Regions from separate parts of the Nocardioides sp. Bht2 genome, predicted to be linked through region 1. Evidence: riboswitches for the same ligand, from Rfam matches in the RefSeq annotation. Region 1 holds a riboswitch; each other region holds the start of a gene.
The links. A riboswitch is a leader RNA that binds a small molecule or an ion and turns the genes downstream of it on or off. The one in region 1 is predicted to bind cobalamin.
Positions count from the first base shown of each region.

Region 2: linked by a shared signal. The riboswitch ahead of cobN (cobaltochelatase subunit CobN) and the one ahead of ACLM5J_RS19360 (nitrite reductase) in region 1 are both predicted to bind cobalamin.
Region 3: linked by a shared signal. The riboswitch ahead of ACLM5J_RS20630 (VWA domain-containing protein) and the one ahead of ACLM5J_RS19360 (nitrite reductase) in region 1 are both predicted to bind cobalamin.

Region 1 covers NZ_JBLBWI010000022.1:44,320-52,284, reverse strand. The annotation lists gene ACLM5J_RS19390 (DICT sensory domain-containing protein) at 1-772, opposite strand, end outside; gene ACLM5J_RS19385 (hypothetical protein) at 885-1,085, shown strand; gene bluB (5,6-dimethylbenzimidazole synthase) at 1,076-1,696, opposite strand; gene ACLM5J_RS19375 (cobalt-precorrin-4/precorrin-4 C(11)-methyltransferase) at 1,696-2,472, opposite strand; gene ACLM5J_RS19370 (precorrin-2 C(20)-methyltransferase) at 2,469-4,010, opposite strand; gene ACLM5J_RS19365 (precorrin-8X methylmutase) at 4,007-4,672, opposite strand; gene ACLM5J_RS19360 (nitrite reductase) at 4,669-5,517, opposite strand; cobalamin riboswitch at 5,570-5,760, opposite strand; gene ACLM5J_RS19355 (SDR family NAD(P)-dependent oxidoreductase) at 5,815-6,732, opposite strand; gene ACLM5J_RS19350 (PaaI family thioesterase) at 6,805-7,410, opposite strand; gene ACLM5J_RS19345 (hypothetical protein) at 7,500-7,965, opposite strand, start outside.
Region 2 covers NZ_JBLBWI010000028.1:4,439-12,403, reverse strand. The annotation lists gene ACLM5J_RS20420 (acyl-CoA synthetase) at 1-140, shown strand, start outside; gene ACLM5J_RS20415 (GntR family transcriptional regulator) at 169-918, shown strand; gene ACLM5J_RS20410 (response regulator) at 939-1,598, opposite strand; gene ACLM5J_RS20405 (sensor histidine kinase) at 1,595-2,554, opposite strand; gene ACLM5J_RS20400 (universal stress protein) at 2,566-3,045, opposite strand; gene ACLM5J_RS20395 (carotenoid oxygenase family protein) at 3,091-4,530, opposite strand; cobalamin riboswitch at 4,627-4,754, shown strand; gene cobN (cobaltochelatase subunit CobN) at 4,793-7,965, shown strand, end outside.
Region 3 covers NZ_JBLBWI010000030.1:6,557-14,521, forward strand. The annotation lists gene ACLM5J_RS20615 (cobyrinate a,c-diamide synthase) at 1-2,092, opposite strand, end outside; gene cobO (cob(I)yrinic acid a,c-diamide adenosyltransferase) at 2,086-2,700, opposite strand; gene cobA (uroporphyrinogen-III C-methyltransferase) at 2,702-3,484, opposite strand; gene ACLM5J_RS20630 (VWA domain-containing protein) at 3,484-5,586, opposite strand; cobalamin riboswitch at 5,611-5,777, opposite strand; gene cbiE (precorrin-6y C5,15-methyltransferase (decarboxylating) subunit CbiE) at 5,807-7,072, shown strand; gene ACLM5J_RS20640 (GNAT family N-acetyltransferase) at 7,112-7,672, opposite strand; gene ACLM5J_RS20645 (MMPL family transporter) at 7,629-7,965, opposite strand, start outside.

The DNA.
Region 1 (7,965 bases):
TGGTCTCGGCCAACAGCTTGCGCGCTGCCTCCGGCACAGGCGTCCCGGCCGCCTCAACCACGCCCGCCAGATTCCGGGCGGCAGCGATCACCACCTCACGGTCCGTGGAGATGAACGCTTCGTAGTCCCGGGCCCCGGTGGCGGGCACCTCCCAGGCAGCGAGCACCACCGCGAACTCCGGCGAGAGACAGACCACCGACCACTCCCGGCGCATCGGGGCGCCGGGCGGAAGCTGCACCAGAACGGGAGCGCCGGGGGGGCCGCCCGCACCCGGACCCGCTGAAGCCGCGTCGCTCTCAGCCTCGAACTCACCGACGACGGCCGCCCACAGGGCGGTGCGGGCCAACTCATGCCAGCGTTGCGCCGACTCCCCGAACCGGTCACCGGTCTGGAACGCCCCGAGCGCCAACGCAGCCCCACCGCGCCCCAGAGACTCGTCCTCGATAGCGTGCGAGAGGGCGACCAGGACCTTGCGCGAGAGACGTCGTGGCTGCAGGTAGGGGAACGAGGCGGTCAACTGCGCGAAGAGCGAAGGCGAGTCGAGCTGGCCGCGCTGGGAACGCACCGTGTCGATCGCCAGCCGCAGCGGAACGCCCGCGGCCCGGGCCTCCAACACCTGGCGAACGTCCTCGACATCACGCTCGGTGAACCGCCGATGCCCCGACCCCTTGCGGCGCCCCTCCGGGAATCCGTGGCGGTTCTCCCAGGTCCGCAGCACACCAGGGGTCAGCCCGGTGCGCTCCGCCAGCTCTCCGACACTGAACTCATCCATCGGACCCCTCGAATCAGGTAAACCGCAAGAACCCTCGCCAGACCCCTTGCTAATTTCGCTACACAAAACTATACAGGTTTGTAACGGAATTTCGAGGGCAAGGAGGCCCGTCATGATCGAAGTCGTTATTTTCCTCAGCGTCTCGCTCACCGCTGCCGTCATCGGCTCCATCGTCATCTGGAGCATGGACGCGCTGCGTGCCGAGGAGATCGAGACGCACCCCGCTACTGGTCCGGCGCCGCGGCACCTGGCGCCGCTGACCGCGCCGAGGCCGCGGGCTTTGAACCGGTCTGCAAAGCCCCGTCACCTCTGATAGCGCTCGGCGTGGAGGGCGGCCTCCAACGGACTCCGCCCACGCCAGCCGAACCGTTCCAGGTCGGGCACCTCCGGTAATTCGGCGACCGGCCCGACGCAGAGCCAGGCGACCGGGCGGATATGCGCGGGGAAGCCGACCAACTCCGCGAGGAACTCCTCGCGATAGAAGCTGACCCACCCGACGCCGACGCCCTCGGCGGTCGCCGCGAGCCACAGATTCTGGATCGCCAAGCAGACCGAGTAGAGCCCAGCGTCGGCGATCGCATGACGGCCGAGCACCTGCTCGCCCGCAGTCGTCGGGTCATAGCCGACGACGATCCCCAGCCCGGACTCGCGAATGCCTTCGATCTTCACCTTCGCGAAGGTCTCGACTCGCTCGCCGACCAGATCTGCGGCGAAGATGTCACGCTCCGCCAGCACGTGGTCCCGGAACGCATCCAATGTTGGCTGCTCCCGCACCGTCACGAAGACCCAGGGCTGCGACATACCGACGCTCGGCGCCAGGTTCGCCGCACCCAGGATGCGCTGCAACACCTCCGGGTCGAGGGCCTCGCCGGTGAACTCCGCCCGGGTGTCGCGACGCCGTCCGATCGCCTCGTAGAGCTCCATCACCACGCGCCGCCCTGCTTCTCGGCGACGCGCTTCGCCTCCCGGTCACGGTCGGCGCTGTAGAGGTACGACTCCCCCACGCCGCCGGCCAACGCCCGCCCGACCAGGATCACCGCGGCCTGCCGCAGATCGGCGCGGGAGACCAGCTCCGCGATGGTGGCCACCGTGCCCCGCAGCACCTGCTCGGCCGGCTGACTGGCCCGGTAGACCACGACCACCGGACAGTCCTCGCCCACCTCCGGCGCGATCTCCGCCATCAGCGAGGCGATCCGGGTGATCGCCAGATGCAGCACCAGGGTCGCCCCGGTCGCCGCGAACGTCGTCAGCGACTCACCGCTCCCCATCGCCGTCGACCGGGCCTGGGTACGGGTCAGCACCACGGACTGCGCCACCAGCGGGACGGTCAACTCGCTGCCGACGGTCGCCGCGGCGGCCGCATAGGCAGGCACACCCGGCGTCACCGACCAAGCGACGCCGGCCACAGCCAACCGTTGGGTCTGCTCATGTAGCGCCGAATAGAGCGACGGGTCCCCGGAGGTCAGCCGGACGACGGCATGTCCGGCTCGGTCCGCCGTCACCAACTCCGCGGTGATCTGATCGAGATCGAGCCCCTGGGTGTCGACCAGTCGCGCATCGGGACCACAGTGCGCCAACACCTCGGGGTCCAGGTACGTGCCGGGGTAGAGCACCAGCTCCGCCTCGGCCAGCAACCGCGTGGCCCGCACCGTCAGCAGGTCCGCTGCACCCGGCCCGGCGCCCACGAAATGAACCGTCACTGCACGAACCTCGGGGTCCAGACCCCGGCCGTCGAGACCCGGGTCGAGGCAGCGCCGACCAGCACCAGGCACGACATGTCGATGCTGCTCGGGTCCAACTCGGCCAGCGTCGTCACCTCGATCGACTCCCCAGCGCGGCCCACCGAACGACCGACCACGACGACGGTCTCGGGCGCACGGTGCTCGAGCAGCACCGTGCGCGCCACCGCGATCTGCTCGGTGCGGCTCCGCGACGCCGGGTTGTAGATCGCCAGCACCAGGTCCGCCTCGGCGATCGCCCGCAGTCGCTTCTCCACGACCGGCCACGGCTTCAACCGATCCGAGAGCGAGACCACGGCAAAGTCGGCACCGATCGGCGCACCCGCGCGTGCAGCCACCGCCTGCACCGCGCTCACCCCCGGGAGCACCCGGATCGGTACCTCCGCGAAGCGCGGGTCCTCAGCAGCCTCGAAGACGGCGGCCGCCATCCCGAAGACCCCGGCGTCCCCGCCCGAGACCACAGCGACCCGTTCACCGGCAAGTGCCAGCTCCAGCGCGTCCCGCGCCCGATCCACCTCGACGGTGTTGCCGCTCGCGTGCCGGGTCAACCCTTCGCGTTGCGGCACCCGATTGACGTAGGGGGCGTAGCCCACCACGTGCTCCACCTCGCCGAGCGCGGCAGCGACCTCCGGCGTCAGCCAGTGGTCGGGCCCTGGACCGAGCCCGACGACCAGCAGCTCCGTCACCGGCGTGCCGCCGCCCTCACCGGACTGCTCGACACCGCTCTGTTCGACACCGCCGTCACGGACCGCCGCCGCGACCCGGCTACGGGAACCGTTGAGACTGTCCCCGGTGACCACGATCAGCGAGAAGTACGGCACGGTCTCCGCATCCACCTCGGCCACGGGGCGCCACTGCTCCTCGGGCATCGAGGCGCGCTCGACATAGAAGGCATGGTCCAAGCGCCCAGCCTCGGCAAGGGCCGCACGCACGGCCGGGAAGGTCCTTCCCAGCTTCATGATCACGGCCGCATCGGTGTCCGCCAGTCGACGTGCGAGCTCTGCGCGCGGCAGGGTCCCGGGCAGCACCGTCAGCACGTCGGTCTGCCGGACCAGGGGTTGCGCGACGGCGGCGGTCGCGGCCAGGAACGCGGGAACCCCGGGCACGATCTCGGTGGGGTAGCTGGCCGACAACCGGTCGTGCATGTACATGTAGGAGCCGTAGAAGAGCGGATCTCCCTCGGACAGCAGCACGACGTTGCGCCCGGCGTCGAGGTGGGCGGCAAGCCGGGCCGCCGACTCGGTGTAGAAATCGGCGAGTGCGCCCTCGTAACCACCCGGGTGATCGGTGGTCCCGGTGGTCACCGGGTAGGTCAACTCCTCCTCGACCACGCCCGCAGCGAAGAGCTCGCCGGCGATCCTGCGCGCGTTCGAGGGTTTGCCGGCAGCAGCGTGGTACGCGACCACATCGGCGTTCTCGATGAGACGTGCGCCCTTACGGGTCAGGAGTTCCGGGTCACCCGGCCCCACTCCGACGCCCGCGAACCGTCCGGTCGTCACTCTTCCTCCTGCGCGATCGCGTTGAGTGCCGACGAGGTCATCGCCGATCCGCCGCGACGTCCGCGGACAGTGACGAACGGGATGTCGATCCCCTGCTCCACAGCGAAGTCCACCAGCGCCTGCTTGGACTCGGCGGCACCGATGAAGCCGACCGGGCAACCTACGATCGCCGCGGGCCTCGGGGCACCGTCGATCAGCATCTCCAAGAGGTGGAAGAGGGCCGTCGGTGCGTTCCCGATCGCGACCACCGCACCCTCCAGATGCGGCTCCCACAGCGAAACGGCGGCTGCCGTACGGGTAGTCCCCCACTCGGTGGCGAGGCCAAGAACCCTTGCCTCGTTGAGGAAACAGAGCACCTCGTTGTCGGCCGGCAACCGGCTGGGCGTGACCCCCCGGGCCACCATCGTCGCGTCGCAGAGGATCGGCGCGCCGGCCTGCAACGCCGCCCGCGCCGCCGGCACCAGACGGTCGTCGACCACCAGGTCGTCGACCAGATCGGTCTGCCCGCTGCCGTGGATCATCCGCACCGCAAGCTTCTCCGCGCTCGCGGGCACACCCGAAAGGTCGCTCTCCCGCCGGATGGTGGCGAACGAGTCCAGGTAGATCGCCGGGCCACGGTCGATGTACGGATAGTGCCGATCAGGTCGGCGAGGGCTGGTCATCGGCTCTCCCAGGGGACGAGGACGCCACGCCACGGCGTGACGACCAGTTCGGATGCGTTGAGGAAGCGGAGGTGGTCGCGGCGCAGGCCCATCGGCGGCACGGGAACATGCACTCCGCCAGGGACCGGGCCGTACTGGAGCGGTGCCAACGCCTGCGGCAGCTCAGGGTCGGCGGGCTGCGGCGGCGCCAACAGCGCCGGCAGTTCACGGATGTGCCAGGGCGCTTGGGGGCCACCGCCGCGGACGGCGAGGAACTCCCGGGCCAACTGGACCAACCGGGCCGGAGCTTCGGGCAGCCGGACCACCTCGCCCCAGTGCTCGCCGATGCGCAACTGGCCACGCTCTGCGTCCAGCGCCACCAGGCCCAGGTCGCAGCTGCGGTCGAGAACGTCGCCGCGCCCGTCATCGAGCACGTGGAGGAAACGCCCACTGAGAGTGCCGAGTTCGGCGTCTGCCAGCAGCAGGCGGTCCAACTCGGCGACGACCGGACGCAGGTCGGCCCGACCGCCCGCGAGTCCGGTCTGCGGCGACGCCAGGATGTTGCGACCGACGTCATGGGCCCGGCTCGGCAGCAGCCCCGTGTCCGCGAGCGCCGCTTCGACCTCATCCGGTAGCAGGCGCCCGCACGCTGCGGCGGGCAGCGCCCGCAGTTGCAGGTTGGTCCGGGTGGTGACATGGACTGCCCCGTCCCCGAACTCCTCGGCTATCTCCATGAGGCGGAGCAACGCGGCGTAGGCCACCCGCCCGCCGGGGAGGCGCAGCCGGACCAGCAGGCCGTCGTCGGCCGGCCAGGGCCGGAGGACACCGGGACACTGGTCGGGCCGGGAACGCTTCGCCGAAGTCACTGCACACCATCTGAGTCGGGGACCCTTACGCGGAGTCCGCTGTGACCCGACGACGGCTGTCGCCAGGGCCAGCAGGTCTTCGGACTCGGTTCAACCGGAACGGAACGCCTTCCCAGACCGATGGCCCAGTGGCTGTCATTGCTGACGTGTCCCGCCCGTCCCCTTACCGCTGCGCGTCAGTTCCGGATTCTCACCGGATTCCCTGACTCCTGACGGAGTACGACTGGCCTCAGCAGGCTACCCCCTCGCCCTGCCGGCTCGTCGCGGGCCTCCCCCGGTGCCCACGACGAGGCCGACTCACAGCTGTCCGGTCTTCGCCAACAGGTCGCGCGGGAACTCCGGAGACTCGGCATAGACCAGGTACTCCGGCAGCAGCGAACGCTCATCGATCTCGTCCGGCTGCCACCCGGTCACGAGCTCACGCCCGTCCAGGGTGCGGACCGGGCGGTTGAACTCCTTGATCAGCGGGAGGCTGTAGGCCACCCGGCCGGTGAGCACCTGCGGGTCGCCGGTGCAGAGCAACAGGTTCGCCTCCGCCATCGTCTCCTCCGGCTCGGCCGGCCAGCCGGGCACGAAGTTGTTGGCGTTCTCCGTGGCGACGCCTCGGTTGGGCGCCAAGGTGTTGACCGCGATGTTGTCGGGGTGCAGTTCCAGCGCAGCCCCCGTGCTGAGCCGATCGATAGCTGCCTTGGTCGCGCCGTAGAGCACCCCACCGCGCAAGGGGTGCGGCGCGAACGGTGGGCCGACCCGCGGTGAGGCCATCCGGCTGGAGAGATTGACGATCCAGCCGTGACCGACCCTGCGCATCCCCGGCACGACGGCCTTCATCAGGTCCCAGGTGTTCCAGATGTTCGTCTCCACCGTCTCGGTGAAGATCCTTCGCGTCGCTTCCTCGAATCCCTTGCCGTGTTGGCGTGCGGCCGCCGCATTGTTGACCAGGATGTCCACGGTGAGCCCCATCTCGGCCTCGATCCGGGCGATCAACGCGACCCGGTCGAGGTCCGGGTCGCCCAGGTCGACGGCGAACGCACCCGCCGTACCACCGTCCGCGCGGATCAGTTCGACCGTCTCCTCCAAGGAGCCCGAGAGCGCGCCGTCACCGGGGCGCAGCGTTCGCGAGACAGCCGCGACAGCGATCCCCTCCGAGGCCAGACGACGAGCCATCGCCCGGCCGATTCCGCGGCTGGCGCCGGTGACGAGTGCAAGGTGCACCACTAGTAACTCCTCTTCGTTGGGTGAGCACAGCGGCCAGTCGCCCTGTGCCGTCTGCGTGACGCGGCGAGTCGCTCAGTCCGGGGCGCCGGGGATCTCCAGCAGCAGTGCCTCCGCACGGACCGCGACGATCACCTGACCGTCGTCACCGGCCGGGAGCCGGATCTCGCCGACAGCGGTGGTTTTACGCCCCTGGCTCGCAGTGATCTCGCCGACCAGGTGAACGGTGGAGCCCAAGGGAATCGGGGCCAGGTAGGACATCTCCAGCCGCACCGTCACCACGCGACGTCGCTGGACCTGCGCCAGCACCGCGAGCAACGAGTCCAGGACCGCTGCGCTCATCCCGCCATGCATCAGACCGGGCGGCCCTTCGTAGAGCGGCGCGACCAACAGGTCGCTGGTGGCGACGCCGTCACTGACCTTGATGTCGAGCGGGATCGCCAGCGGGTTGTGGGTCCACAACGGCCAGGCTTCGCCGGCCCGGACCCGATCGATCGCAGCGAGATCCAGGTGCGAGCGGAACGGCGTCGGACGGGTCTCCTTGGCCAGGCGTCCGGTCAGGTCGCCGATGCTGGCGGTGATCTGCTGCAGCTCATCGGGCGGCACCTCGCTGGTCGCCGCCGCCGTCATCAACTGGCGTACCGCCTCGATCAGACGTGCGTTGGTGGCAAGATCGGCCATCGTTCAGTCCTCCTCCGTCCAGCGGAGGCTAGGAGGTGGGCCAGTCGCCGACCGGCCGCCCTCCCGTCAGATGGAACCGAACTGCAGCGTTACGCGGTTCGCCTCCGCCCGGTCAGAGCCATGCCAAGGAACAGGATGCCGACGCTGGCCAGCGGAACGCCGATAGCGACGCCGATCAATGCCGCTCGCTCGTTCGGGACCTGGGCGACGTAGACCGGGTCGGTAGCGGTGCAGACCACGGTGACGTGGCCCGCGGCGCTCTTGAACTCGTACATCAAGGACTCGTCCTCGGGGAGGCTGAAAGCGAGGTGCCCTTCCTCGAGCTCCAGCGGCGTCCCCGCCGCTTCGAAGACCGAGCAGGAGATGGAGAAACCGTTGTTGGCGCCGTCCACCACATAGATGCCGTAGGTGGTGTCCGCCTCCAGAGCCAGATCACGAGGAGCTGTTCCGATCCAGTAGGCCGGCGAGACGCTTGCGGTGGCCGCCGCGATGATCGGCCACAGCAGCACCACCACGGCGAGGAGGATCATCAAGATCCCGCCGCTGAGCCGCCTC
Region 2 (7,965 bases), on a different contig from region 1:
TGCTCCGCGACCACGTCCGCGCCCACCTGGCGGGTTTCAAGGTGCCGCGCACCGTTGACTTCGCCGCGATCCCCCGGATGGCCACGGGGAAGGTGCAGACCCGGTTGATCCGGCAGGCGTATCTGGACCGGCTCGCCTGAGCAGCCGATGACCGGTCAAGATGGTGGCGTGGACGAAGGAAACCGCGCGGCTGCGCCACCATCCCCCCAGCCTGAGGGCCGGCGTACCCAACACGCGCGACTCGCTGAGGAGCTGCGCGCCGCCATCGTGGACGGGACCTACCCGGTGGGCTCACGACTCCCCACCGAGTCGGTCCTCTGCGAGGCCCACGGCCTGAGCCGCGGAACGGTCCGGGTCGCCCTGCGGACCTTGGAGGATCAGGGCTTCATCACCCGCCGCCCGGGTGCCGGGACCACCGTCATCTCCCGGCTCCCGGTCGCCGACTACCTGCCCTTCGTGACCAACCGCGACGAGCTGGTGAATCTCTACCGCGACACCGGGGTCGCCGCGCCGACAACCCGGCTGATCCGGCTGGACGCCGAGCTGGCCGAGCGCACCGGGCTCCCCCAGCGTTCGGAGTGGACCCTCGTCGAAGGGGTCCGCCGACGCCGACGCGATCCGTCAGGACCACCGCTGTGCTGGACCGAGCAGTACGTCCGCCCCGAACAGCCGCCCTACGACCCCGAACTCGCCGCCACCCACACCGCAACGATGCCGCGACACCGGATCGAACAGACGGTTCGCGCCGTCGCCATGCCGGCCCGCTTCGCGGAGGCGTTGGAGACCAAGGCGGGGGAACCCGCACTGGTGATCCGGCGCCGCCACCTCGACACCGACGGGCGTGCCTTCTCCTCCAGCCTGCACACGCATCCGGGCGAACGGTTCGTGCTCAGCAACATGCTGGTCCCGGAGGACTGAGCGCCCGCCTCGGCGAGGGCTCAGGGCTCGATCAGTCCGGCACGCACCGCGTACCGGGTGAGCTCGGTCCGGTCCCGCATCCCCAGCTTGGCCAGAATGTTCTCCCGGTGCCGTTCCACCGTCTTCACGCTGATGGAGAGCAACTGGGCGATCTCCCGCGACGAGTGGGACTCGGCGATCAGCTTGACCACCTCGTCCTCGCGCGGCGTCAGCACCGCGTTCGGCAACCGCTCCCCGCGCTTGACCCGGCCGAGGTAGTCACGGACCAACGTGCTCTCGGCACCGGGATAGAGGAACGACTCTCCGCGCAACGCGGCCCGGCAGGCATCGACGAGGTCTCGGTCGGCGACCGACTTGAGCACATAACCGCTGGCGCCGACCTTCAACGAGGAGAAGAAGTACTGCTCGTTGTCGTGCATGGAGAGCATCAGGATCTTCGGCGACTCCTTGCGCCGCGAGATCTCACGGGCAGCTTGTAGGCCGGTCAGCCGCGGCATCGCGACGTCCAGGATCGCGAGGTCGACCTCGACGTCGCGGAGCACGTCGACGGCCTCCTTGCCGTCTCCGACCTCAGCGACCACTGAGAAGTCGGGTTGCTGCTCCAGGATCATCCGGACCCCACGACGGACGAGGGCGTGGTCGTCGGCGAGCAGGATCCGCCATCTACCCGACTCCGTCATTGGTCTGTCTCCTCGTTGACTGCTGGTACCCACAATGTGACCACGGTTCCGCCTCCGCGCCAGGGCCGCACCGAGAGCCTGCCGTCGATCAGCGCGGCCCGTTCCCGCATCCCCCGCAGACCCGTTCCGTCCGCGTGCCGCCCGAGCCCGACACCGTCGTCGGTGACGGTCAACTGGACCCCGCGGTCCTGTTCTACCAGGCGGATCTCAGCCCACCGCGCCGCCGCGTGCCTGGCGACATTGGTCAAAGCTTCCTGTGCCACCCGGTAGACCACCAACTCCGCCGCCTCCGACAGCTGTGGGAGCCCGGGCTCGATGCGGCGTTCGACATGGGTCTCGACGTGCTTGAAGAGTTGGGTCGAGAGCCCGGCCAGCGCGCTGTGCAGGCCGAGGTCCTCCAAGGCCTGGGGACGCAGCCGTCGCGCCACCTCACGGACCTCGTTGAGACTCTCCCGGGTAGCTTCGCGAACCTCCTCGAGAGCGGCTGCGACCTCGTCAGGCGGCTGGTCCGCAAGCGCACCGAGTTGCAGCAGCACCGCGGTCAACGACTGGCCGACGCCGTCATGCAGTTCCTGGGCGATCCGCGCCGACTCCGACTCCTGGGCCGCCAACGCTGCCAGCTTCGCGTCGCGCTGGCCCGCCTCGATCCGGTCGATCAGATCGTTGACGGCAGCTGCCAGGCCACCGGCGATCGGGTCGTGCGGAACCTCGATCCGTTCGAACGGTTCGGTGCCGCGGGCCTGATCGAGGTCGTCGACCAACTGCTCCACCGGTCGCAAGGTGCTGCGTACCAACAGGGTGTTGGCCCAGACCATCAGGCCGACGCCCACCACCAGGAGCGCCACCTCGGAGAGCAACGCGCTGCTGCCGAGCGCTGCTGGCGAAGCCGCCAGCAGCGCCGTTCCGAGCGTGAAGATGAGGGCGTTGATCACCACCACCCGGGTGGAGAAGCTCACCCCACCACCACTCAGGCCTCGACGGCCTTACGGGTCACGATCACCGGGCAGGCGGCGTGGCGCACGACCTGCTCGGCAACGGAGCCGAGGACCAGGGTGGCGAAACCGCCGCGGCCCCGCGAGCCGACGACCACGACGTCGGCGGTGGCCGAGGCGTGGATCAGCGACTGCGCCGAGGGGCTGTAGACCGTGTGGACCTCGACCGGGACGGTGGTCTCGCCCAGCAGCTTGGCGATCCGGCTCTCCTCCGCGGTACGGGTCGCCTCCTCCAACTCCAGCAGGGACGGCGTCACGTTGATCGGAAGGCCCTCAGGACGGACAGCACTGCTGATCGTCCAAGCCCGGATCACGTGCAGCGTGGTTCCACGACGCTCGGCCTCGGCGAGCGCGAAGCGCACCGCGCCAGCAGCTCCGGGGGAACCGTCGTCACCCACGACGACGCCGCCGTCAGGAGTGACCTCTCGTACCGTCTGTTCAGTCTGGGTCGCCATGGCCTCATTCTGCCCGAACTCGACAATGGATGTGCGCGCGGCAGGTCACGGACGCGCCACCCGCGAGGTGAAGGTGCCGTGGAAGCTCTGCGGCAGGTGGTGCGGCAGGTGCCCGACGAAGACCGCGGCGTCCTCGATCCGCCGGGCGTCCAGGACGAGCAGACGCGAGCGGTGGGCGAACGGGTCGTAGGCCACCGCGAGCAGCCAGCCGTCGTCCTCCGCGGCATCGTCGCTGCGCGGCACGAAGACCGGTTCACTGACCGTGTGTCCCGGTGGCAGCGCATGCGCCCGAACCCGGTCGAGCTCATGGTCGATACCGACGATCGCGTCGGCCTCCTCGCCCGGTCGGACCCGTCCGGCCAGGTAGCTGAACCGGTGCGCCCTGGTCGCCCGCCGCTGGTCGAGTTGCGGGAACTCGCCGAAGACGTCAGCCAACTCCTCGATGATCACCCGGTCCGCCGGGGTGATCCGGAGCCGGGTCAACACGCCGCCGAACTGCCAATCGTCAGGCCGGTCGGGGTCATCCGGGCGATAGGCGCGCAGCGACTGGTTGAACGACTCCCAGTCGCGGTCCCACCGGACCAGATCGACGACGACGTCCGTCCCATCGTCGTAGGCGTTGCTGATGTGGAAGTGCAGGAAGGCCGGGACGGTGATCCGGCGGACCTTGCCGCCGTCCCGGGGCTGGATCAGGATCGTCGTGCCGCGCCCCGCGTCGAACCGGAGCGCCCGGTCGAAGCTGGTGAGGCCGAGCAGCACGCCCGGCAGTGCCCGCTTCGCCAGTCCGAGCGGATCGACGACGAAGACCAGGTTCTGCTGGGTGAGCGCGAAGTCGTGGCAGAAGACCGGCTCGGGCAGGGAGATCGCGCCGAGCCGATGCATCCGGCCGCGGGTATCGACCCGATACGACCGGAGCGCCGGCCGCGGCACCACCTCGGCACCGAAGTTGTAGAGGTCCCCGGTGAGGGGGTCCACCTTCGGGTGCGCCGAGAAAGCACCGAGCCAGCGCAGTTGGCCGTCGAAGTCGTAGACGCCGCGGGTGGCCAACGTGTCAGGGTCCAGGGCATGTGGCTTGCCGCCCTCCCAGAGAGCGAGGAGTTCCCCGGCGTGAAGCGCGACACTGGTGTTGGCCACGTTCGCCGGCATCCGTAGGGCGTTGGCCAGCGGCCCTCCCGGCCGGAGCGTGCCCAAGCCACGCATCGGCGCTCCAACCGAGCTCTGCCCGGCGCGGTAGTGACTGGTCCGGACGTACCGGTTCCGGAACCGGACCCGCCCGCCGTCGAAGGCGAACATAGCCAGCATGCCGTCGCCGTCGAACATGTGCCCGAGTGGACTTCCGCCGATCTCCAGACGCCCCGGACCGTTGCGGTAGAGGGTGCCCGCCAGATCATCGGGCAGTCGGCCCTCGACCTCGTCGAGCCAGTAGTCGTGCTCGGTTTCGAGAGCTTCGAAGATCCGACCGGGGGTCGGTACAGCGACGGGCATCAAGTCCTCCTCAAGACCAGCCCTCCCACGGCCCAGCCTCGCCCAGCGACTGGTCGGCTGGCAACCCTCTCCGGCCACACCTGGACGGGCTGTCGTAGGCTCGATCCCGTTCATGGTGCAGGAACCCGGTGCGACTCCGGGGCGGTTCCGCCACTGTGACCCGCACCGGTCCTCCCCGACCGGCGCCGGGCAGCCAGACACTGGCCGTGGACAGAATCCGACCGTGACACGGGGCGAGAACCCCGGAGGAGGAACCCGGCACATGGCCGCGTCCACACGCATTGCCCTGCTCTCGACGTCCGACACCGACCTGCTCTCGGCCCGGACCAGCGGCGCCGACTACGCACTGGCGAATCCGTCCCGCTCCACAGACAGCGACCTGGGCGCGATCACCGCGGACGCCGAGCTGGTGGTGATCCGGTTCCTCGGCTCGCCCGAGCACCTGTGGCCGGGCGTGGCCGAGCTGCGGGCCGCCGGCACACCCCTGGTCGTGCTCGGTGGCGAGCAGCAGCCGTCCGCGGAGCTGATGGAGCTCTCCACGGTGCCGATCGGCACCGCGGCCGAGGCGCACCGTTACCTCGCCGAGGGCGGCCCGGAGAATCTGGCACAGCTACACGCCTTCCTTGCTGACACCGTGTTGCTCACCGGCGTCGGCTTCGAGCCGCCGGCCGCACTGCCGGCTTGGGGATTCGCCGAGCGGCCCGCTGCCGATGCCACGCTCCCCCGGATCGGCATCCTCTACTACCGGGCGCATCAGGCGAGCGGTAACACCGCCTTCGCACACGCCCTGGCCGACGCCGTCGACGCCACCGGCCGAGCGGTCGGCGTGCCGATCTTCGCGGGCTCGCTGCGCGCCGCGACCGACGACCTCTACCAGGCACTCGGCACCCTCGACGCGCTGATCGTCACCGTGTTGGCGGCCGGCGGTTCGGTGCCGGCCACCGCCAGCGCGGGCGGCGACGACGAGGCCTGGGACGTCGAGCGGATGGCAGCACTCGACATCCCCGTGCTGCAAGGGCTCTGCCTCACCAACAGCCGCGCGGAGTGGGTGGCGTCGGACGACGGCATCAGCCCGCTCGACTACGCCAACCAGATCGCGATCCCCGAGTTCGACGGCCGGATCACCACTGCACCGTTCTCCTTCAAGGAGATCGACGAGGACGGGCTTCCGCACTATGTGGCCGACCCCGAGCGCGCGGCGCGGGTGGCCGGGATCGCGGTCAACCACGCCCGATTGCGCCATCTCCCGAACGCGGAGAAGCGACTCGCCCTGGTCCTCTCCGCCTACCCCACCAAGCACGCCCGGATCGGCAACGCCGTCGGCTTGGACACTCCCGTCTCCGCGATCCGGATGCTGCGCCGACTGCGCGACGAGGGCTACCACCTCGGCAGCGACAACACCATCACCTCGCTGCTCGACCACGAGCAGACTCCGGAGGCGGAGACCGCGGCCGGCGACGCCCTGATCCATGCGCTGATCGCGGCCGGCGGACAGGATGAGGAGTGGCTGACCTCGGCGCAACTGACCGACGCTCACGTCAGGATCAGCGCCGAGCAGTACCGGTCCTGGACCGCGCACCTGCCCACCGAACTGCGTGAGGCGATGACCGAGGCCTGGGGCGAGGCCCCTGGCTCGCTGTTCGTCAACGAGGACGGCGAACTGGTGCTCGCCACCCTTACCGCCGGCAACATCGTGATCCTGATCCAGCCGCCGCGGGGTTTCGGTGAGAATCCGGTGGCGATCTACCACGATCCCGACCTGCCGGTGAGCCACCACTATCTGGCTGCCTACCGGTGGCTTGAGGCCGCGCCGTCGACCGGAGGCTTCGGCGCCGACGCCGTGGTCCACCTCGGCAAGCACGGCTCGATGGAGTGGCTGCCCGGCAAGAACGCCGCGCTCTCGGACTCCTGTGGCCCCGACGCCACGCTGGGCAACCTCCCGCTGATCTACCCGTTCCTGGTCAACGACCCCGGCGAGGGCGCCCAGGCCAAGCGCCGCGCCCACGCCACCATCGTCGACCACCTGGTGCCGCCGATGGCCCGCGCCGAGTCCTACGGCGACATCGCGCGGTTGGAAGCACTGTTGGAGGAGTACGACAAGATCTCCACGATGGACCCGGCCAAGCTGCCGGCGATCCGCGGTGAGATCTGGCAGCTGATGCACGCCGCCCAACTGCACCGCGACCTCGGTCTCGAGGAGCGCCCGGACGACGAGGAGTTCGACGACTTCCTGCTCCACGTCGACGGGTGGCTCTGCGAGATCAAGGACGCGCAGATCCGCGACGGTCTGCACATCCTGGGTGGCGCCCCGACCGGCGAGGCCCGGGTCAACCTGGTGCTCTCCATCCTCCGGGCCGGCCAGGTCTGGGGCGGTGTCGGCAACGCCGTACCGGGGCTACGCGGCGCGCTGGGGCTGAGCCCCGATGCACCCACCGTCGAGGTCGACGCGATCGAGGCGCAGGCACGCGCGCTGATCGAGGCGATGGAGAAGGCCGACTGGGACCCCGGTACCGCCGGCACCCTGCACGGCGACGCCGAGGTGGTCCGGGTGCTGGAGTTCGCGGCCGACCAGGTGGTCCCGCGACTGGCCCGCACCACCGACGAGCTCGACGCGGTACTGCACGCGCTTTCCGGCGGCTTCGTGCCGGCGGGGCCCTCAGGATCGCCGTTGCGTGGCCTGGTCAATGTGTTGCCGACCGGCCGCAACTTCTACACCGTCGACCCGCGTGCGGTGCCGTCCCGATTGGCTTGGCAGACCGGCCAGGCGATGGCCGACTCGCTGCTGCAGCGTTACCTCGACGAGACCGGCGAGTACCCGACCTCGGTCGGCCTCTCCGTCTGGGGCACCAGCGCGATGCGCACCAGCGGCGACGACGCCGCCGAAGTCCTTGCCCTGCTGGGCGTTCGCCCCGAGTGGGACGAGCAGTCGCGCCGGGTCAGCAACCTGGTCGTGGTGCCGCTCGAGGAGCTCGGCCGCCCCCGGATCGACGTCACGGTGCGGGTGTCCGGCTTCTTCCGCGATGCCTTCCCACACGTCGTCGCGATGCTGGACGACGCCGTGCGCCTGGTTGCCGAGCTCGACGAGCCGACCGAGCAGAACTTCGTGCGGGCACACACCCAGGCCGACCTTGCCGCGCACGGCGACGAGCGCCGTGCCCGGACCCGGATCTTCGGCTCCAAGCCGGGCTCGTACGGCGCCGGGATCCTGCAGGTCATCGAGTCCGGAACCTGGCGCGACGACAAGGACCTGGCCGAGGTCTACACCGCTTGGGGCGGCTTCGCCTACGGCCGCGACCTGGACGGTGCCCCGGCCGCCGACGACATGCGGACCAACTACCGCCGGATCAAGGTGGCGGCGAAGAACATCGACTCCGCCGAGCACGACATCGCCGACTCCGACGACTACTTCCAGTACCACGGCGGCATGGTCGCGAC
Region 3 (7,965 bases), on a different contig from region 1:
TGACGGACCACGGCACCTGGAGCGCGGCCAACGCCGCGATCGTGCGGGCATTGCCGAGCACGTAGCCCACCCGGATCCCGGGCATCGACCAGTGTTTGGTCAAGCTCCGGACCACCAGCAGTCCGCGTCGTCGATCCCCGGCCAGTGACTGCGGTTCGCCCGGAGTCGTATCCATGAACGCCTCGTCGACCACCACCACGCGTTTCGGGCGGCGCAGGGCGACGATCTCCTCGACGGTGTGCAGGACGCCGGTCGGGTTGGTGGGGTTACCGATCATCACCAGATCGGCGTCGGCAGGCACCGCCTGCGGATCCAAACGGTACCCGGACTCGGCCGCACACTGCACCGCCTCCACCTGGTGACCTGCCCTCTCCAGGGCGGCGTGGGGTTCGGTGAACTGCGGGTGGACCACCACCGGCCGCTGCCACGCCTTCATCCGGGCGATGAGCTCGAACGCCTCGGCCGCGCCCGCCGTCACCAGCACCTCCTCGGGACGGCGATGGTGCATCCGGGCGATCGCCTGGCGGGCAGGCTCCGGGTCGGGGTATCGCGCCGAGTCGGCGACGCCGTCCACCAGGGCCGCCTCCAACCAGGCGGGGCGTTCCCCGGGAAAGACGTTGACGGCGAAGTCGATGAGGCCCGGGGTGGCCTCCCGGTCACCATGGTGCAGCAACCTCTCGGCGACCAGGTCGTCCGGTCCTTGTGCGGGTGCCGCGCCGACCGCGGGGAACGGCTCGTCGACGACCGGCTCCACCGGCGTCGCGACGGCAGCCGCCTCAGCAAAACGCTGCGCCAGCGCCGGGAAACCGGCCCAGTGCACGTGGAGGTAGGAGGCGTGCAGCGTTGCGGAGGCCGCACCGATCAGCTCTCCGTCGACCTCCCAGGCGGGCTGCCAGCCCCGCAGGGGTGCGTCGAGCGCGGTGCGGTGGAACTCATGCCCGGTCAGCTTCTCGCCGGCCCGCGTCAACAGGTTGTCGCCGGCTGCGATCACCTCGGGGTAGCGCAAAGTCAGCCGGCCACCCATTGCGGCGCCTGCCGGAAGGACCCCCGCCATCGGGGTGCCCTCCAGATCGCGCAACAGGTAGAGCAGTCCGGCACACTCGGCCACCGTGGGCAACCCCTGCTCGACCGCGGCCCGGATCTGGCCGAGGAGCCGGGTGTTCGCACCGAGCTGCGCGGCGTGCACCTCGGGGAATCCCCCACCCAGATAGAGCGCCTGCGTCCCCGCGGGCAGCTCGTCGTCGTGGGCGGGGTCGAAGCTGACCACCCGGCAGCCGGCGGCCTTCAACAGCTCCTCGGTCTCCGCGTAGCGGAAGGTGAAGGCACGCCCACCGGCCACCGCGACCACCGGTGCTCCGGCGACCGGCGTGACCTCGTCCGCCGGATCCCAAGGAGCGGCGTCGACCGGTGCCGCGCTCCGGGCCACCTGACGCACGGCGTCCAGGTCGACGTGGCGAGCCAGGTGCTCCGCCAGTCGATCGATCACGCTCTGGGTGCCGACCCGCTCGGCAGCCGGGACCAGGCCGAGATGACGCGACGGCGACTCGATGGCTTCGTCGTGCGGAACGACGCCGAGCACCGGGACCGGCATGGCACGGGCGATCTCGGTGGTGTTCCGCCCCGGGCGCGCCCGGTTGAGGATCACTCCGGCGACCTCGACGGCGGGGTCGAACTGGACCATCCCGGTGACGATCGCCGCGGCGGATCGCGACATCCGGGCCACGTCGATCACGAGCACCACGGGCGTCCGGGTCAGGGTCGCCAGATGAGCGGTGGAGGCGAACCCGTCGGTGCCGAGCCGACCGTCGAACAGGCCCATCACCCCTTCCAGCACAGCGATGTCGGCATCGCGAGCACCGTGCAACAGCAACGGCTCGATCAACGCCTCACCGACCAGGTGCGGATCCAGGTTCCGTCCCGGGCGACCCGTCGCCATCGCGTGGTAGCCGGGATCGATGTAGTCCGGACCGACCTTGTGTCCGGAGACCGTCAACCCACGCGCCGTGAGCGCGGCCATCAACCCGGTCGCCACCGTGGTCTTGCCCTGCCCGGTCGACGGCGCCGCGACGACCAGGCGGGGCAGGATCACCATTCGATGCCCCGCTGACCCTTCTGACCGGCGTCCATCGGGTGCTTGATCTTGGTCATCTCGGTGACGAGGTCCGCGACCTCGCAGAGTTCGGGGGCAGCCCGGCGTCCGGTGATCACCACGTGTTGCCGGCCCGGGCGGTCACGCAGGGTGGCGACCACGTCGTCGAGATCCACCCAACCCCAGGCGATCGGGTAGGTGAACTCGTCGAGCACATAGAGATCGTGGGTCTCCTCGGCCAAGCGGCGCTTGATCTCCGCCCACCCTTCGGCGGCCGCCCGAGCGTGGTCCTCGGCTTCGCCCTGCTTCCGGGTCCAGGACCAGCCAGCGCCCATCTTGTGCCACTCGACAGGCCCACCCTCGCGGGTCTCCTCATGCAACGCACCGAGACGTTCCAGTACGGTCTGCTCACCGATCCGCCACTTCGCGGACTTCACGAACTGGAAGACACCGACCCGCCAGCCCTGGTTCCAGCCGCGGATCGCCAGCCCGAAGGCGGCAGTCGATTTCCCCTTGCCGTCACCGGTGTGCACCATCAACAGCGGACGGTTGCGGCGTTGGCGGGTGGTGAGCCCGTCGTTGGGAACGTTCTCCGGCTTGCCCTGTGGCATCTCAGGCCTCCTGCATGGCGAATGACGGGGTGAGAGACGACGTCGCGGCGGCCCAACGTGCGACCTCGCCGATCACGGTGATCGCCGGCGGATTGATCCCGACAGCGGCGTCGGCGATCTCGGCGATCGACGCGGTACGGACCTCTTGGTCCGGATGGCCGCCGCGGGCGATCACCGCTGCCGGAGTTGCGGGGGCGACGCCCTGAGCGATCAGCTCCCGGCTGATCGCGGCGAGGTTGGCGACGCCCATCAGGACCACCAGCGTGGTGCCCGACGTAGCCAGCGCGCGGTAGTTGAGTGAGCAGGTCGGATCGTCAGGTGGCACATGCCCGGAGATCACGCTGAACCCCTGCACCAGCCCACGATGGGTGACCGGGACGCCGGCCAGAGCGGGCACCGCGACCGACGAGGTGACACCGGGGATCACCCGCACCGCAACCCCTGCGGCAGCGCAGGCCTGTAGCTCTTCCCCGCCGCGTCCGAAGACGAACCCGTCCCCACCTTTCAGCCTGACCACCCGGCGTCCGGCTCGAGCATGACTGATCAACAGTTCGTTGATCCGCTCCTGGGAGGTGAAGGCTCCACGGGGCAGTTTGGAGACGTCGATCAGGTCGGCGTCGGGTCGGGCCCACGCCAGCGCACCCTGCGGGGCGAGGTGGTCGACCAGCAGAACGTCGGCCTGTTCGACGGCGGCACGCCCGGCGACGGTGATCAGCCCGGGGTCACCGGGGCCGCCACCGACCAGGGCGACGGTTCCGGCCTCGAGCGGGTCCAGGGTGCTCATCAGGCGACTCTCTCTTCTGCGATTGCGGTCAGGGCGGTCGCGCTGACCTCCGCCATCGGTAGGTGTTCGGCGCCGAGGTGCGCGGCCAGTCGACGCGCTAGTCCGAGCCGCATCGGTCCGTCCTCGGAGTCGATGACAACCGCCGGAACGCCGAGGGCGGCCAGGTGGGCTGCGGCCTGCTGCGAACGGGCGACCGCGTCGTTCCCGGCGGTGGCGCGTCCGTCGGTGATCAGCAGGAGCAGAGGCCGTTGCCGCGGATCCCGGAGCCGCTCGCGGCGGAGCACCGCCGCTGCCTCCAGAAGCCCTTCTGCGACGGGGGTCCGGCCGCCGGCGGGGAGATCGTCGAGAAGCCGCGCGGCCACCTCGACCGAACCGGTCGGCGGCAGCACCAAGCGGGCGCTCTGCCCACGGAAGCTGACCATCGCGACCTTGTCGCGGCGTCGATAGGCGTCGCTCAGCAGCGAGAGGACCGCGGTCTTCACCTGGGCCATCCGGCGCCGAGCCGCCATCGACCCCGAGGCGTCGACGCAGAAGAGCAGGAGGTTCGACTCACGGCCTTCCCGGCTGGCGCTGCGGAGGTCGGCCGGTGTCAACGCGAGTCGGCGATCACTGCGGCTGGTCCCGGTCAACGCCGTCCGTTCGGCGGCGGCGCGGATCGTCTCCACCAGATGCAGGCTGCGCCCGGCGCCGACCCCTGGCTCCACACCGACCCGTCGACCGTTGGTGCCGCGCGCCCGGCTGCGGCGCCCCGGGTTCCCCTCGCCGACACCGTCGAGGGTCAGCAGCTTCGGACGGTAGGGCGCGTGGGCCCGCTCGGTGGGCGGCTGGGGGGCACCGGGCGTGGGGGCCTGGTTCTCGCCTGCCTGCTCGGCCGCTTCGGTCTCGGGACCTTCGCGCTCGGGGGCCTGGCCCTGGTCGGTCTCCGGAGCTTCAGCCTGACTGTCGCCCTGCTCGGGAGCGTCGGCGTTCTCGGGGCGATCACCGTTCGCCGGTGCGTCGGTGCTCTCGGTGCCGTCGATGCTCTCCGGACCATCGGTACCGTCCGGCTCAGGTCCATCCCCAGGCCCGTCCGGCTCGTCGTCGCCGAGGATCTGGTCGAGCAGCTCCTCGTCGATGCCGGGAGCGTCGAACGGGTTGCGGCGCCGGCGGTGCGGCAATGCCAGCAGAGCAGCCGCCCGGATGTCGGCGCGGGTGACCTCGGTACGTCCGGACCACGCTGCGTGGGCGACGGCGGTGCGCGCGGTGACGATGTCGGCACGGAGCCCGTCGACCTCGAAGGCGGCACAGACCTCGGCGATCTTCAGCAACGCGCCGTCGCCGAGCACGACCCGGCCCACCAGGACCCGGGCCTGGTCGATCCGAGCCGTCAGACCGAGCTGGGCCGACGCCCAGCCCCTGCAGAAACCTGCGGGGTCTGCGTCGAAGGCCAACCGGCGCCGGACCACCTCGACCCGCAGTGCCGGGTCGCGGGGCGCGGCCACCTCGACGGTGAGGCCGAACCGGTCCAGAAGCTGGGGTCGCAGCTCGCCCTCTTCCGGGTTCATCGTGCCGATCAGCAGGAACCGCGCGGCGTGCTGCAAGGAGACGCCGTCGCGCTCGATGGTCACCGAGCCGGTGGCGGCCGCGTCCAGCAGCAGGTCGACCAGGTGGTCGTGGAGCAGGTTGACCTCGTCGACGTAGAGCACGCCGCGATGGGCCCGCGCCAACATCCCCGGTTCGAACTCGACGGCGCCTGCGGTGAGCGCCTTCTCCAGGTGCAGGGAGCCGAGCACTCGATCCTCGGTGGCCCCGACCGGCAGCTCCACCAGCCGGACGGGACGTCGTTCGACCGGCCCCGGGGCGACCACGTCCGGGCTGCTCGCGGCGGGGTCGGCCGGATCGATCGAGAACCGGTCGCCGGCGTACACCTCGAGCTCGGGCAGCACCGCAGCCAGGCCACGCACGGTGGTCGACTTGGCGGTGCCCTTCTCGCCACGGATCAGCACGCCGCCGATCTCAGGACTGATCGCGTTGAGGATCAGCGCCAGGCCCATCGGCTCCAGCGGGCGGTCGTCGGCGACGTCGCAGCCGAGGACGGCAGAAAATGGGTACTGCAGTGACATGGTGAGGCTCCCGCTCGTTCAGTCAGTAACTGAATGGCGTGAGGCCGGTCTTCGGACTTGGCGGGTCCCTCCGTTCGGAGGGCCCGATTTACCGCAGCGGGCCTGTGCCGGAATCTCACCGGCTTCCCAGATTCTCCCCGTTACTCGTCATCACCGGTTCCGATGATGGGAGCGCAGGGGCACCTCACGTTGTTGAGCCGTCACGATACTCTCCGTGGCCATGAGTACCGCCACGCCCCCGAGTTCTGGTCGATCTGTCGAGCCGCAAGGCGCCGTCATCACCGTGTTGGGTGTCGGTGCGGAACCCGCTCTCGGCCGTGGGGAGGTGGCCCTGATCGCGGGCGCGGAAGTGGTGCTCGGCGGCCGTCGGCACCTCGCCGCGATCGAGAGCATCAAGGGCCTTTCCCCAACACAGCAACGGGTTTCGTGGCCTACTCCCCTCGCCGAGAACCTCCCCGCACTGCTCGGAGACCACGCCGGAAAACAGATCGTCGCGCTGGCTTCGGGCGACCCGCTCGTCTCCGGGATCGGGACCACGCTGATCCGGTTGCTTGGCCCCGAAGCGGTCCGGATCGTCCCGGCCGTCTCGTCGATCTCGCTGGCCCGCGCCGCGATAGGATGGTCGGCTGAAGAGTCCGAGATCGTCACCCTGGTCGGGCGGGACGTCGATGCCGTACGCCGGGAGCTGGCGCCACGCCGACGGCTACTGGTGCTGACCTCCGGCCCGGCGAGCCCCAGCGAGATCGGTACCGTCCTGTCGTCGTCCGGCCACGGCGACGCCGAGGTCACGCTGCTCAGCGACCTCGGTACCCGCGACCACGCACGCCTCACCCGGTCCGCCGAAGCGTGGACCCGAGTGCCGGTGAAGGAGGTTCCCGCCCTTCACGTGCTGGCGATCGAGACGGCAGCCGGAGCGCCCTACCTGTCAGCCTGGGTCGCGGGTCTCCCCGATGACGCCTTCGAGAACGACGGCCAACTGACCAAGCGTGATCTCCGGGCATCGGCACTCGCCCGGCTGGCGCCGTCGCCGGGGCAGCACCTGTGGGATGTCGGCGCTGGCGCCGGGTCGGTCGGCATCGAGTGGATGCGCTCCCACCCCACCTGCCGGACCACGGCGGTCGAGGGCAACGCTGAGCGAGCGGCCCGGGTCGCCAGGAACGCGCACCGTCTCGGGGTTCCCGCCCTACGGGTGGTCGAGGGTCGGGCGCCGGACGCTTTAGCGGGCCTAGCGACACCCGACGCCATCTTCATCGGGGGTGGCGCCACCCGCCCCGGCGTCCTCGACGCCTGCCGCGAAGCGTTGGCGCCAGGCGGCCGCCTCGTCGTCCACGGCGTCACCCTGGAGACCGAACTGCTGCTGGCGAACGCCTACCGCAGCTTCGGCGGCGAACTCACCCGGATCGCCGTCGAGACCACCGCTCCGGTCGGCACCTTCACCGGCTGGACGCCGGGCCGCACCGTCACGCAGTGGGCCTGGCGCCGCTGAGCAATCCCCGCATGGACGCTCGGAGCTGAGCCGAACCGCTTAGAGCCGGTCGAACGGCGCGGCGTACCTGAAGGTGCCCTGCGGGTGCGGGCCGGGGCCGAGCCGCAGCGCCTGGAAGAACTCTCCGTAACTGGGATCGGGGGCCTCAACGCCCAGGGTGCGTGCCGGGACGAACCCGAACCGACCGTAGTAGGCCGGCTCACCGACCAGCGCCACCAGCGACTCGCCCCGCTCGGCCGCCCGCGCCAGCACCTCGCGGATCAGTGCGTCACCGATGCCGCGTCCCTGCAGGTCCGGGCGGACGCTGACCGGGCCCAGGCCGAGCGCAGGTGCGTCGTCGACCAGGCCCCGGGTGCAGAGCACGTGGCCGACCACCTGGTCGTGCAGCACGGCCACCAACGACAGTTCAGGGATCCACCCCTCGTCGGCGCGCAACCATTCGACGAGGTCGACCTCTCCGGGCGGCCCGCCGGGTCGAACCGGCGGCGCTGAGTGCTCGGCACCGGCGAAGGCCGCTCCGGTCACCGCGGCGATGGCGGCGACGTCGACGGGCTGCTCAGACCGGATCTCGACGGTCGGCGTCGGCTCGCTGCTGCTCATGGGTCCAATCTAGCGGCGGTTCGCGGTCGAGCCGGCCCGGCCACCAGATCCGCGGCCCCAGGTCCAGGTTGATCGCGGTGACCAACACGGAACGCACAATCATCGTGTCCAGCATGACGCCGAGCGCGACGGCGACCCCCAATTCGGCGAGGAAGACCACCGGGATCGTGGCCAGGACGAGGAACGTCGCCGCCAGCACCAGACCCGCCGAGGTGATCACTCCGCCGGTCGACGTCAACGCCACCAGCGATCCCGCCCGAGTACCGCGCGTGCGGGTCTCCTCACGGACCCGG